4 regions of the Nonomuraea sp. NBC_00507 genome follow, and region 3 is predicted to be linked to each of the others. Evidence: riboswitches for the same ligand, from Rfam matches in the RefSeq annotation. Region 3 holds a riboswitch; each other region holds the start of a gene.

Region 1 (3,199 bases), 540 kb from region 3:
CGAGGGCGTCCATCAGCTTGTCCAGGCGTGGCCGCAGGTCGTCCACGTGCAGGTCGGCGAGCAGCAGCCGGACGCCGCAGGAGATGTCGAACCCCACCCCGCCCGGCGAGACCACCCCGCCCGCGGCCACGTCGGTGGCCGCCACGCCGCCGATCGGGAACCCGTACCCCCAGTGCATGTCGGGCATCGCGTAGGCGGCCTCCACGATCCCGGGCAGGGTCGCCACCGCCGCGACCTGGGCCAGCGCCTGATCCTCCGACGGGTCAGGCAGCAGCTCCCGGGTCGCGAAGACCACGCCGGGCACCCGCATGCCGCCCTCGGGCTCGATCCGCCACCGGTACGGCCGCTCCTCGACCAGTTGCATCATCACGGTCACCTTGCCGTCTCGCCCTCCCGCCCCGCCTACCCACACACCAGCCGGGGAACGCCGCCGATGCCAGGTGAGCCTGTTTTCCGCCTGACCGACGTCGGGCTGACGCCCCGCATCCGGCGTGGCACGCGGGTGCTCGGGCTGACGGCGGCCGTCGCGACCCACCGCGCGGCAGGCGTGACGATCGAGCCATCGGAGCTCCGGACCTGCACACGGCCGAGTGGGCCGAAGCCTAAGCTTCGAGGGTATGCATCCGGAAAGCATGTTCGGCTGGCCGACCAGGACCGACAACGACCCCGCCCGCGTCGCCCTCCTGCTGCCCGGCCGTGCCTACGTCCCGGCCCGGCCCCTGCTGCACTATGCCAAGACGGTCTTGACCGCACACGGCTGGACCACCCAGGAAGTCTGGTGGCAGCCGCCGGACCTCCCGCCCGACGACTATCCCACGTGGGTGATCGACCAGGTCACCCGGTACGTCGAACAGGAGGTCGACGCCCGGCGCGTGCTCCTGGTGGGTAAGTCCCTGGCCAGCTTCGCCGCCTCGGTCGCGGCCGACCGCGACCTGCCGGCGATCTGGCTCACGCCGCTCCTGCATCACCCTCAGGTGACCGGCGCATTGCGCCGCGCAAAGGCGCGCACCCTGCTCGTCGGCGGCACCGCGGACACTGCTTGGAAGTCTGAGGTGGCCCGTTCCCTCCCAGTCGAGCACCTGGAAGTCCCGGGCGCCGACCACGGCCTGGAGACGCGAAACCCGGTCGGCTCGGCGGAGGTGCTCGCACGTGTGACGGCGGCCATGGAGTCCTTCGTCAGGAACCTGTGACAGCTCATGAAACGACCCCAGCCGGCTGCGCCGTAGCGCACGACAGCGTTGGGATCAGGCCCTGCCAGGTGGCCGTACTGGTCGGTTGCGCGACCTTGCCCGGCCTGGAGCCGAAGAGCGCCGCGCGCACCCGGGGCGTTGACGCGACGCGCCCCCGAAGACCTCGCCGACGCGGTGCGCAAGGTCTGTCGGGGCATCCGGGTCGTCGACCCGGTCCTTGCCACCGAGTCGTTGATCCACGGGATCAACCCGCTGGCGGCGCGCGAGCGGGAAGTGCTGGTCGCGGTCGGCGCCGGACATGCCATCGCCGAGGTCGCCAAGCTGCTGCGGCTCTCCGAGGGCACCGTGCGCAACCACCTTTCGGCGGCGATCGGCAAGACCGGCACCCGCAGCAGGAGCGAGGCCGCGGCGGTGGCGAGGGAACGCGGCTGGCTGTAGGCAGGTGGAGGACGTTGGAGAGCGTCGTTTCCAGCCCTTGACTGGGAATCTATCCGTTTGTAGCCTTAATGTCAGATATGTACCCAGATAGGGTATTTGGGGTATACGTCCGACTTGTCGGTTCGTTACCCGACCATCGCCAGACGCATCACAGGACGGACCTGTGACCGCTGAATCCGCCTTGCGCGGAACCGGGGACCCACATCCCTTGGGGTGAATCGGCATGCCATGCCGTAGGGCAGCTTCCACGCCCGAACCCGTCAGCTAACCCGGTAAGCGGTATGGAAGCAAGGAGAACCCCCTTCACGATGGCCATGCATCGTACGATCCATGCCCCCAAGATCAACACCCCCGCCGCCGGCACCTCCCGCGCTCTGCGCAAGATCACGGCCACCGTGTCACTGGCTCTGGTAACCGCCCTGGCGGGTGCTGGTCTCGCGGGTCCCGCACAGGCGGACGGCTTCATCGAGGGGCGCGACATGTCCCACTACGAATCCACCTACGACTGGGCCGGCAGCGGCGTCCAGTTCGGCATCGTCAAGGCGACCGAAGGCACCGACTTCATCGACAGTTCGTTCGCGCGTCACTGGGCGGAGGTCGGCAAACTTCCCATGGTCCGCGGTGCGTACCACTTCGGGCACCCGGCCAACGACCCCGTCGCCGAGGCCGACTTCTTCCTCTCCGTGCTGGACACGCAGCCCGCCAAGGCCGGAGACCTGCTCGTCCTCGACCTGGAGACCACGGACGGTCAGTCAGCGGAGCACGTGAACACTTGGGCCAAGACGTGGCTGGAACGGGTGAAGTCCAAGACCGGAGTCACGCCGCTGTTCTACGCCAACTACAACTTCGCCGAGCAGTACGGCCAGGGGCTGGGCGAGTACCCGCTGTGGGTGGCGCACTACAGCAAGGCCAAGGGCACGGTCGCCACGCCGACGCACTGGAAGACGTGGGCCATCCACCAGTACACCGACGACCCGTGGGACCAGAACGTCTCCTCCCTGCGCCAGGACCAGCTCCGCGCCCTCGGCCGGAAGTAGCCGGAGTCCTGCTCGCCGGTCGCGGACCCCGGTACCGGGGCCGCGACCGTGGCCGGATCAGCCCCTCATGATGGGCACGGAGCAGTCGTGGTGGAGAAGCGAAAGGCCGTGCGTGCAGGGGCGCCCACCAGGTTGTCCCAGAATCGGCGCGGGGTCAGCGGGGCCCTTGTGGCGTCGAGCAGATCCCGGAACCGGCCGGTGGCCAGCTCACTCCTGATCCGCTGCACCTCGGCCTGGAGCCGCTCGTCCGGCAGCCGAGTGCCGGGGGCCATGTAGTCGGCGAGGACGTACGCGGCGGGAAGCGGCTTCTCATGCCCGACCCGCTGCCCGCACGCCAGCGCCATGTGACTGCCGAGGGCGTTGGCCAAGCCGAGCTGGTCCACGACGAGGACGTCCAGCGGGAACGACGCCCCCAGCGTGCCGAGGACCTTGCCTGCCACGGCCAGGCGTGCGGGCTGGTCGGGCCGGAGCGGCACCGGCACCGTGTCCGGCACATGCAGACCGGTGGCGTGCGCGGCGCTCAGCGGGTTCGGA
Region 2 (3,199 bases), 4.7 Mb from region 3:
CGGCGGGCGAAGAAGGGATGCCGGGCGCTCAAGCACCATCCGCAACTCCACCGGGCCGCCCGCGGGCACTCGGCTGACATGGCGGAGTACAACTACTTCTCGAGCACCTCCCGCGACGGCCGATCCTTCACGGACCGCATCAAGGAGGCCGGCTTTACCGGCGGCACCAGCCTGGCGGAGAACATCGCCAAGGGCCAGCGCACCCCGGCCGCGGTCGTGCAGTCCTGGATGGGCTACTCCGGAACCAAGGCCACCATCATGAACTGCAAGTTCACCTTCATCGGGGTCGGCGCGGTCGAGGGCTCCGATGACGCGATCTACTGGACCCAGGTCTTCGCCGCCAAGTGACCCGCTTCGTGGTGAGCGCCCCGTACGCGCCCCACGCGGCCGGCGCCGCGCCGGGCAGCGGCGAGCACATCAGGTCGGCAGCACGGGCGGTCATATCGTCAACCAGCGGATAGCGAACGTGCCAACCGCGTGGTCATCCAGAGCAGGCTGGTCGTCCTAGTGCGCTGGCGGACCCGCGGATCGTGTTTGCTCCGAAAGCCGGTTCGTACAGCAGCAAGAGTCAGATCTGGAGTAACACTCGCGCCGGTCTGCGGTGGCTGATCAAACATCCTCGCTTGCGAATGATCGTGAGCTTGGGCGCCGTGTTCGCGGCGATGGACAGCGCCTGGTTCGCCGTGCTCATGCTCTACGTGCCTCAGGTCCTCGGTCTACCGGCTTGGGGCTACGGCGTGTTGCTGGGCATCGGCGCCGTTGGGGGGCTCGCCGGAGGGTTCTTCGCGACACGGGTCACGCGAATGGTCGGACCCGCGGCAGCTCTGGCTGGTGCCTCGGTTGCGCCGCGATTAGGCCGCCATGGGCCGTCTGCGGGCAGGCGAGGCCGCGGGTCGTCGCATCCGCTGCTCCGACGTCGCGCTTCTCACCATGGGGGCGCGTCACCGCATCGGACGACAGATCACTCTGTAGGAGCGCCCCCACAACCTGATGTCACTTCTCCGTGCTTCCATGGTCGTGAAAGCACGGAGAAAGTGCCGTGACGACTGTGCAGAAGTGGACCGGCCTTTCGGCCCGCTTCACGTTGAGTTCACGCAAGGCTCAGTGGCCGGAACCTGCAGAACGGGAAGGTGCGGGGGCCACCGTCGTTGTCACAGGGTGGCGGTGAACATCGAGGGCGCGGGGGTCTTGCGCTGCTCGATGGAGAGCCGTACCCCCTTAGGGTCTGGCCGTACGGCGCCCACGAACGACTGCCTGCGCCAGCCGGAGAGGCGTTCCTCCTTGACCACGTCTCCGGTGCGCGGCGCGTGCACCATGTAGCCGGGCCTCGAGATCATCCCCACGTGCCCAAGCCCGTGGAAGAAGACCAGGTCACCTGACTTGAGCTCGTCCCAGGAGATCTTCCTGGAGAACGCGTTGTACTGTTGCGCCGCGGTGCGCGGCAACTCGATGCCAGCGTGCTTGTATGCCCTGAGCATGAGCCCGGAGCAGTCGTAGCCGTTGTCGCTGGCCCCGCCCCAGACGTACGGGATGCCGCGCTTCTTCATGGCGAAGGCGAGGGCGGTCTTCCAGGCGGGAGTCGGCTGGCGCTTCTGCTGGATGCGCTTGACCTGGGGGCCGGTCAGGGTGGTGTGGTCGTCGGTGGCGGCCTGGGCCGGAGCGGCCAGAGTGAGCCCGGCGATGGCTGCCGCCAGGCAGATGGCAATGCGAGACACTGCTGTCCTTCCATGCGGCCTACCGGGTTAGCTGACGGGCTCGGGCCTGGAAGTGGCCCTACGGCGATGCCGATTCGCCCCAGGGGGGAAGGTGGGTCCCCGGCTCCACGCATACGCTGAGTGGATTAGGCGTGACGAACTCTAACGAAACGGTCAAAGAGTTGTAAACCATCTAAAATCGGGCGTGCGGAAAATGAGACAGCTGGACGCGGCGGCGCGGGCCAGGAAGCCGACGCCATCCGCGCGGCCAGGCAGCGCACCCGCCTTCGGCAACCAGGTGTGGAAGGAGGAGTCCGAGCCGCTGCTGCGTCGGCTCGCCACGGAGGTCCACGACGAAGGGGCAGCGGTGATGATCCAGCTGACCCACCTCGGCCATCGCACGAGCAACTACGCCCCTGTCTGCCCGGCGCGCGGCGGAGGGCCGACGGCTTCGGCGACCACGCCGGCCAGAGCGGCTGCGCCTGTTCCTCGAGGCCTACGGCCGGCCCGGCCGCTCCGAGAAGATCATCCGAGAATGCACAGAGGCGCCGACCAGATACGCAGATACGGCCAGGGTCCCGACGAGCTTTACGTCAGGCTGCTCGAACGCGGCATCACCGACGACCTCGACCAGGCCCATTCAGGAGCTGGACGACTCCCCTGCGCCCAGCCCGAGTCAGGCAGTGCTCGCTTCTGACGCGGCATCGGAGGAGGCGCGAGCTCGGACGAGGAAACCGGCGACGGCCGCGGTGAAGAACATCAGGACGCCGTACGTCGCGGCGGGCACCGCCATCTGGGTGTTGTTCAGCAGCGCCGGGCTGAGCGCAACGGTGATCGCGAGGGTCGCGTTGTGAATGCCGATCTCCATGCACGACGCGATGGCCTGGCGGCGGCCCACTCCGGCCAGGCGGGGCGCCCAGTATCCGACGGCCAAGCTGATCACGCTGAACAGGACCGTGATGGCGCCCACGGAGCGGATGTAGCCTGCGATGTTGTCCAGCTCCTGCAACAACGCGCCGAGGATGACCAGGACCAGGATGACGGCAGAAGCGATCTTCACGGGGGATTCCATACGGTCCGCGAACCGAGGCCTGAACGAACGCACCGCCATGCCGACCGCCACGGGGACGAGCACCAGTGCGATCACCTGCACCGTCTTGTCGAGCTGGAGGCCCAGCGTGCCGGCATCGCCGAAGTAGCTCAGGGACAGGTTGGTCACCAGAGGCAGCGTCACGACGGCCAGCACCGAGTTGATCGCGGTGAGCGTCACGTTCAGCGCGACGTCGCCGCCGAACAGGTGGCTGTAGAGGTTAGCGGTCGTGCCGCCAGGCGAGGCGGCCAGGAGCATCATGCCGACGGCGAGTGCGGGTGGCAGGCCGAAAGCGAGGACGAGGCCGAGGCACACGGCGGGTAAGAGGACGACCTGGCAGGTCAGCGCCACGACGGCGGCCTTGGGGTACGCGACCACACGTCGGAAGTCGGCGATCGTCAGGCTCAGGCCGAGC
Region 3 (3,199 bases):
CCGCTCGACCGGCGCGAACGCCTCGCGGGACTCTCGGCGGTGGCGGCGCTGCTCGCCGGTCCGGCCGTCCTGGCCGCGGCCCCAGGCGTGGGCGCGTTTCTCGCCCACCATTGCCATTCCTTCCTCATCACGCTCTGATCTTCTACGAAGAGTGGTAGTAGCCGACTGTAGACTCGCGCCATGAGGTATGTGGGTCGGCGGCTGCGTACGGGCGCCGCAGGAGTCGTGCTGGCTGTAGCCCTGGCAGCCTGTGGCCAGGCGTCGCCGGAGCCCGGCGGAGCGGCTGAGCCGGACCTGGGCGTAGGACACGTTCACGGACTCGGCGTCGATTCCGCCGACGGCGCCCTCTACGTCGCGGGGCATTACGGGCTGTTCAAGGTCACGTCTCCGACCACCATGGCCCGGGTAGCCGACCGCAACCAGGACCACATGGGCTTCACGATCGCCGGCCCGAAGACCTTCCTGGCCAGCGGGCACCCCTCGGCCGAGGACGTCTCACCCGGGGTCCCGCCGCACCTCGGCCTCATCAAGTCGACGGACTCAGGGGTCACCTGGAAGTCGATCTCGGAGCACGGCTCCGCCGATTTCCACTCCATCCAGCCCGCCGGCGACAGCCTCTACGCATTCGACAGCCAGACGTCGAAGGTCTGGCGAAGCCTCGACGGCGGTGCCACCTGGACGCAGGGCACCGAGGAGAGGGTGATCGACCTCGGGGCGGGCGCTGACGAGCCCTCGCGCGTGTATGTGACGACGCCGGATGGGCTGAAGGTCAGCGAAGACGGAGGGGTGAACTTCACCGACGTGGCGAAAGCGCCCCTGCTCAGCCATGTGGACGCCCTCGCCGGCGGGTGGCTGGTGGGGCCGGGAGCCGACGGCAAGATTCACACCAGTCAGGACGGCGGCAAGACCTGGTCGGCCGCCGGCGCACTTCCCACCCAGGCGGTCGCGTTCACGGCCGTGGACCGGCAGCGCCTGCTGGTCGCCCTGGAGGACGGGACGGTGCTGGAGTCAAAGGATGGCGGCAAGACCTTCGCCACCGCATTCCGCGCCGCAAGCTGAGCCGCCGCCCGGCTAGGCGGCCAAACTCCGATGCCTGTCGCTCGTCCTTCGATGCCGCCCACCCGTCGAGGAGGATTGCGCGGATGGCCGCATCCTCGACCGCTTGATGATCAGGACGGCGCCGAGCAGCGCGGCGAGGGCGCCTGCCGGGACGGCCATCGTGTCTACGAGGGACATGGCCTCTGCTGGATTCGGCGCGATGACCGCCGCCGCGGCTTTCGGCGGCACGGCTTTCCCGAACGCGGCAGGCTGCTCCGGAGGTGAGTCCAGTTCGCCTTCGAGCATGAACACTTCCCTATCGTTGTCTCCCGCCTTCTCCTGCACCTTTCTCGGCAGCCCGTACCCTACGACCTTGCTCTGGTCGCGCTGCTTGCGCTTCAGCCATAGCTTGTCGACGTTGCCCTCGATCGTGGAGATCCGTTCGCCGTCGGCCCTCTCAACGATGCCCGCGTGATCGATGCCCTCGACGTTCTTGGAGCCGCTCCAGTCGTAGAAGACGATCGCACCCGGCTCCGGCGTGTCACTCCAGGCCCTTTGAGCCTTGAACCACTTCGCATGGTCGACGGTGTAGGCGAACTCGCCGACGTACTTCTCCACGCCCGCCTGGGTGGCAGCCCACGTGATGAACATGTCGCACCATGGAGCGGTCTTGAAATAGGGATCGCTTTGATCCACGTTGGCGTAATACCAGTCGCCGAACTTGGTGTAGCCGTTGCTCTGTTCCTGGTAGCCGAGATACTTCTGGGCAGCCTCAAGCAGGCCCTCAGCAATGGACGCCATGGGTCGGGGGAATGGCCCTTTCTCCTTGACCGCCTACCGGGTTAGCTGACGGATTCGGGCCAGGAGACGCCCTACCACCGCGTATGCGGCCGATTCACCCCGTGCGTGGATCGCTCCACGCGATTGGTTCCCCGGTTCCCGCCACGGCGGGATTGAGCGGCTGACCGGTCGCCTTCGGGAGAAGGCAGGTCACCCAGCCAGTACGACCCAGGGTAGTAGAGAACTTGACCTGATCGTGACGTAATGCCCAAAAGATCTGCCTGGAGGAGAACATTGGGCACCGCCCACCCACCGCGTCTATGCCGTGGTTACCGTGGGCTTCTCGCTCTTCTTACGGCGTTGCTCCTGCTGCTTGCGCCACCCGTACCGGGTCAGCCCCGACGGCTTGACCACGGAGAGGGTAGTGATCAAGAGCAACACCACGAGGCCGCCGAGGGAGTGCAGCAGTGTGCCGGGCGTGGCGCGGGGATCGGCGCCGGAGGCGGCGAACTCCGCCATAGCGCCGACCGTCTGCGTCTCCTTCAGCAACACAGCGGTGGCAACGACCGTGAGCAGGAACTTCACCAGTACCCAATAGTGCCGCAGCAGGCCCCACGGCGTTCCAAGCGACTGGAGGAGGCCAGTGGCCAGCGACGAGAGGGCCAGGGGGACGATGACGTACGAGACTGTCAGCTCCATCGCGAGGTATCCGCCTCGGACGGTCGCGACGTCCTGGCTGGTCACTGCAGCGACATCGAGTGCCGTGTACGCGGCGACCGCGCCGAGCCAGCCGACCGAGGAGGTGACATGGGCGATGAGGGCGGCCTTGCGGACGCCGGGGGACATGGTCATTTGTTGCCGCTCCCGGCCGGGGCCTGCTGATCTGTGACGCCGCTTCCCGCGGGCATGTGGCGTCCAGGTCCGTGCTCCCCGCCGAGGCCGGTGAGCAGCGTGATGGTGAAGCCCAGAACCAGGATGCCGATGACGATCCCGGCCGCTTTCACCCAGCGAGGCATGCGTGGGGGCGTCCTGCGCTCGGGAACGGGGAACAGGTCAGCCATGTTCGCGGTCCTTTCTCCTTGGGCCCACAGGTTTCGGGCGTCACGACGCCATGTGCGGGGCGTCGAGCGCCATGGCCACCAGTCCACAACGAACGGCCGAACCGCGAATCCCCTCAAGAGGAGATCCTTCGCGTCCCCACGGTGTGGACGAGGGTCACCCTTTGGGGGGATTCTCGGCTGATCCCGCGCGAGTAACCTCTAGGTTTGTGTCCTCGAAGACCATCGCATACCGGCTCTTCGCGGTCCGGCCAGTCTGGGGAGTGCTGTTCGACATCACGCTGACGATCGTCGTGTTCGTCGGTTCCCTGGCTCTGCTGGCG
Region 4 (3,199 bases), 390 kb from region 3:
CGGATCGCTCTGGAGGCCGGCTACCGGCACATCGACACCGCCTCCGCGTACGGCAATGAGGAGGGCGTGGGCCGGGCCGTGCGCAGCGCCAAGCGCCCCCGCCATAAGCTGTTCGTCACCACCAAGCTGTGGAACGCCGACCACGGCCGCGCCGAGCAGGCCTTCGATGAGAGCCTGGCCAGGCTGGGCCTCGACTACGTCGATCTTTTCCTCATCCACTGGCCTGTCCCGAAGCAGGACAAGTACGTGCAGGCGTGGAAGGCCCTCGAAAAGATCTACCGTGACGGGCGGGCCAAGGCCATCGGCACCTCCAACTTCACCGTCAAGACCCTCACCCGGCTGATGGACGAGACCGACATCACGCCGTCCATCAACCAGATCGAGCTCCACCCCTACCTGCAACAGCGCGAGATGCGGGCCTTCCACGAGGCCAACGGCATCCTGACCGAGGCGTGGAGCCCACTGGGCCAGGGCCAGGGCCTGCTCGACGACCCGGCACTGAGCGTGCTGTCCGGCAAGTACGGCAAGACGCCCGCCCAGATCGTGCTGCGCTGGCACCTGCAGCTCGGCAACGTCGTCATCCCCAAGTCCGCCACCCCGTCGCGGATCCGCGAGAACATCGACGTGTTCGACTTCATCCTCGACGCCGAGGACATGGCCGCGATCGGCGCCATGAACAGGAACAAGCGCATCGGACCCGACCCCGACACCTTCAACATGACCTGATACGTCTACGATCTCCCCTTGTGCGGGATTTTGCATGGGGAATAGCGGCGACAGGTGTCATAGCGCGCACGGTGGGAGCGGCCATCGTGGCCGAACCGGGCATGCGGGTGGCCGCCGTCGGCTCTAGGAACCTCGGCCGGGCACAGGCCCTGGCCGCGACGCTGGGCGCGGAGTCGGCCTACGACTCCTATGAGCGGCTGTGCGCCGACCCGGCCGTGGACGCGATCTACGTGGCCACTCCGCATGCCCAGCACCTTCAGGTCGCCGAGGCCGCCATCGCCGCCGGCAAGGCCGTGCTGTGCGAGAAGCCGCTGGCGGCCACCGTGGACGACGCCGAGAAGATGGTGCGCCTGGCACGCGAGGCGGGCGTCTTCTTGATGGAGGCCATGTGGATGAGGTTCAACCCCCTCATCCAGAAGATCGCCTCCGATGAGCGCTTCGGCGAGATCCGCTCCGTGCAGGCCTCCTTCGGCTTCTCCCTGCCCTACGACCCCGCCCACCGGCTCTGGGCGCCCGAGCTGGGCGGCGGCGCGCTGCTCGACCTGGGGATCTACCCGTTCGGGCTGGCCCAGCTGCTCCTCGGCATGCCCTCCGGCCTGCGGGTCACCGGCTCCCTGGCCCCGAACGGGGTGGACGCGGAGACCGCCGGCGTTTTGCTCTATCCCGGTGGCAGGCACGCACTCGTGTCGACCTCGTTGCTCGGGAATTACCCGAACAATGCCAGCGTTGTAGGAACTCAGATGCGGGCGGACCTCCAGGCTCCGTTCTGGGCGCCGCAGCGGATCCTTCTCACCGGGCCCTCCATGGAGCCGGAAGAGCACGTGCTCGATCCGGCCGACAACGGGTACGCCGGAGAGCTCCGCGAAGTCCGTGCCGCGACGGCCGAAGGCAGGACCGAAAGCTCGATCATGCCGCTTGACGAGTCCCTTGCCATGATGGGGCTTCTGGCCGACGCTCGCAGGCAACTCGCCTAGCTGGGCTTTTATGTAGTTGTAATCCCCTTGCCCCATGTATTACCTTATGGGGCATCTTGCGGCATGCGTCCGGTTTGTCCGGACACGTCCGACCATCGCACGAAACATCACAGGACAGTCCTGTGACCGCTGAATCCGCCTTGCGCGGAACCGGGGACCCATGTCCTTTGGGGCGAATCGGCACTTCGGTGCCGTAGGGCAGCTTCCACGCCCGAGCCCGTCAGCTAACCCGGTAAGCGGCATGGAAGCAAGGAGTAATCCCTCGATGGCCAAGCACCCCACTTTCGCTGCCCACAAGATCAACCTCGCGCGCGCCGCCCTCGGCGCCACCATCCTCGCCTCCGCAGTCACCGCTCACGTCACGGGCACCGCCATCGCCGCGACGGACAAGCAGCCGGTCGCCTCCAAGGCCGAGCACGCCGGCATCAAGACCGCCACGACCGACGAGAACAAGATCAACGTCACCGCCGCCCAGGTCCTGGCCCTGGCCAGGTCCCAGGTGGGCACCAGCGAGAACGCCGCCGGCGGCGGCACCAAATACCAGCAGTGGTACGCCAACTCCCAGCGCGCCGCCGAGACCATCGCCCGTGACGGCGGCAGCCGCGCCGACTACCTGAACGCCGCCTGGTGCGCGATGTTCGTCTCCTGGGTCGGCGAGCAGACCGGCGCCCGCCCGCAGATCGGCTGGGACGCCTGGACCGTCGCCCACGCCAAGTGGTTCAAGGCCAACAACCGTTTCGGCACCGTCGCCAAGCCCGGCGCCGTCGTGTACTTCTCTTGGAGCGGCAGCAAGGACATCCGCGACATCAAGCACGTCGGGTTCGTCGTGAAGGACAACCAGGACGGCACCGTCTCCACCATCGAGGGCAACACCGGCAACGGCAAGGTCGAAGAGCGGACCCGGCCGAAGGCGCACGTCGTCGGCTACGGCTACCCCGAGTACGCCGCCTGACCCTCTGCACATCCGAACGAGCGCGCGTCCCGCCGCGGGACGCGCGCTCGCGGCGTTCAGGGGTTCTTCCCGTGATCGCCCATCCATCACTCCATGAAGAACCGCCCCAGAGCGGCGGCGACCGCGGCCGGATCGTTCTCCATCGGGATGTGACCGGCGTTCGGGACGCGGACCAGGGAGGTGTTCGGCATCTCGGCGGCGAAACGCTCGGCGTACCGGACCTCCTGGAAGGTGTCGTCCTCCCCCCACACCAGCAGCTTCGGCGTCCCGTCGGCCTGCAGCGCGGGCACCAGGTCCAGCGTGTAGCGGCCGTCGGCGGCTCCCGCCAGCGCCATCCACGACCGTCGCACCCGGGCGTCGTTCCACGGGTCCAGGTAGTCGGCCAGCTCGGCCTCCGTCGCGGGGCGGTGCAGGGCCGTGGTGACGGCCGTGCGGCGGGCGGCCAGCAACTCCTCCGCGGTCACCGCCGCCACCACCGCCGGATCACGGAAACGGGCCACGCCCGGCACCGGCCACGAGTCGTACGTGACCGAGTTGACCAGCGCCA

The links. Region 3 has a riboswitch for cyclic di-AMP ahead of OHA25_RS41410 (CHAP domain-containing protein). Riboswitches for the same ligand answer to the same signal wherever they lie in the genome.
Region 1: another riboswitch for cyclic di-AMP. It lies ahead of OHA25_RS43965 (glycoside hydrolase family 25 protein); the one in region 3 lies ahead of OHA25_RS41410 (CHAP domain-containing protein).
Region 2: another riboswitch for cyclic di-AMP. It lies ahead of OHA25_RS03215 (C40 family peptidase); the one in region 3 lies ahead of OHA25_RS41410 (CHAP domain-containing protein).
Region 4: another riboswitch for cyclic di-AMP. It lies ahead of OHA25_RS43270 (CHAP domain-containing protein); the one in region 3 lies ahead of OHA25_RS41410 (CHAP domain-containing protein).

Annotation. Positions count from the first base shown of each region.
Region 1 covers NZ_CP107853.1:9,126,050-9,129,248, reverse strand. The annotation lists gene OHA25_RS43980 (RtcB family protein) at 1-367, opposite strand, end outside; gene OHA25_RS43975 (hypothetical protein) at 618-1,190, shown strand; gene OHA25_RS43970 (response regulator transcription factor) at 1,329-1,628, shown strand; cyclic di-AMP (ydaO/yuaA leader) riboswitch at 1,787-1,922, shown strand; gene OHA25_RS43965 (glycoside hydrolase family 25 protein) at 1,937-2,665, shown strand; gene OHA25_RS43960 (hypothetical protein) at 2,731-3,199, opposite strand, start outside.
Region 2 covers NZ_CP107853.1:602,632-605,830, forward strand. The annotation lists gene OHA25_RS03210 (CAP domain-containing protein) at 1-348, shown strand, start outside; gene OHA25_RS61075 (MFS transporter) at 531-1,043, shown strand; gene OHA25_RS03215 (C40 family peptidase) at 1,152-1,715, opposite strand; cyclic di-AMP (ydaO/yuaA leader) riboswitch at 1,718-1,857, opposite strand; gene OHA25_RS03220 (hypothetical protein) at 1,909-2,391, shown strand; gene OHA25_RS03225 (bile acid:sodium symporter family protein) at 2,371-3,199, opposite strand, start outside.
Region 3 covers NZ_CP107853.1:8,590,230-8,593,428, forward strand. The annotation lists gene OHA25_RS41400 (M56 family metallopeptidase) at 1-138, shown strand, start outside; gene OHA25_RS41405 (F510_1955 family glycosylhydrolase) at 181-1,059, shown strand; gene OHA25_RS41410 (CHAP domain-containing protein) at 1,072-1,839, opposite strand; cyclic di-AMP (ydaO/yuaA leader) riboswitch at 1,855-2,008, opposite strand; gene OHA25_RS41415 (hypothetical protein) at 2,137-2,670, opposite strand; gene OHA25_RS41420 (hypothetical protein) at 2,667-2,879, opposite strand; gene OHA25_RS41425 (sensor histidine kinase) at 3,086-3,199, shown strand, end outside.
Region 4 covers NZ_CP107853.1:8,975,969-8,979,167, forward strand. The annotation lists gene OHA25_RS43260 (aldo/keto reductase) at 1-726, shown strand, start outside; gene OHA25_RS43265 (Gfo/Idh/MocA family protein) at 747-1,700, shown strand; cyclic di-AMP (ydaO/yuaA leader) riboswitch at 1,818-1,954, shown strand; gene OHA25_RS43270 (CHAP domain-containing protein) at 1,966-2,652, shown strand; gene OHA25_RS43275 (alpha/beta fold hydrolase) at 2,739-3,199, opposite strand, start outside.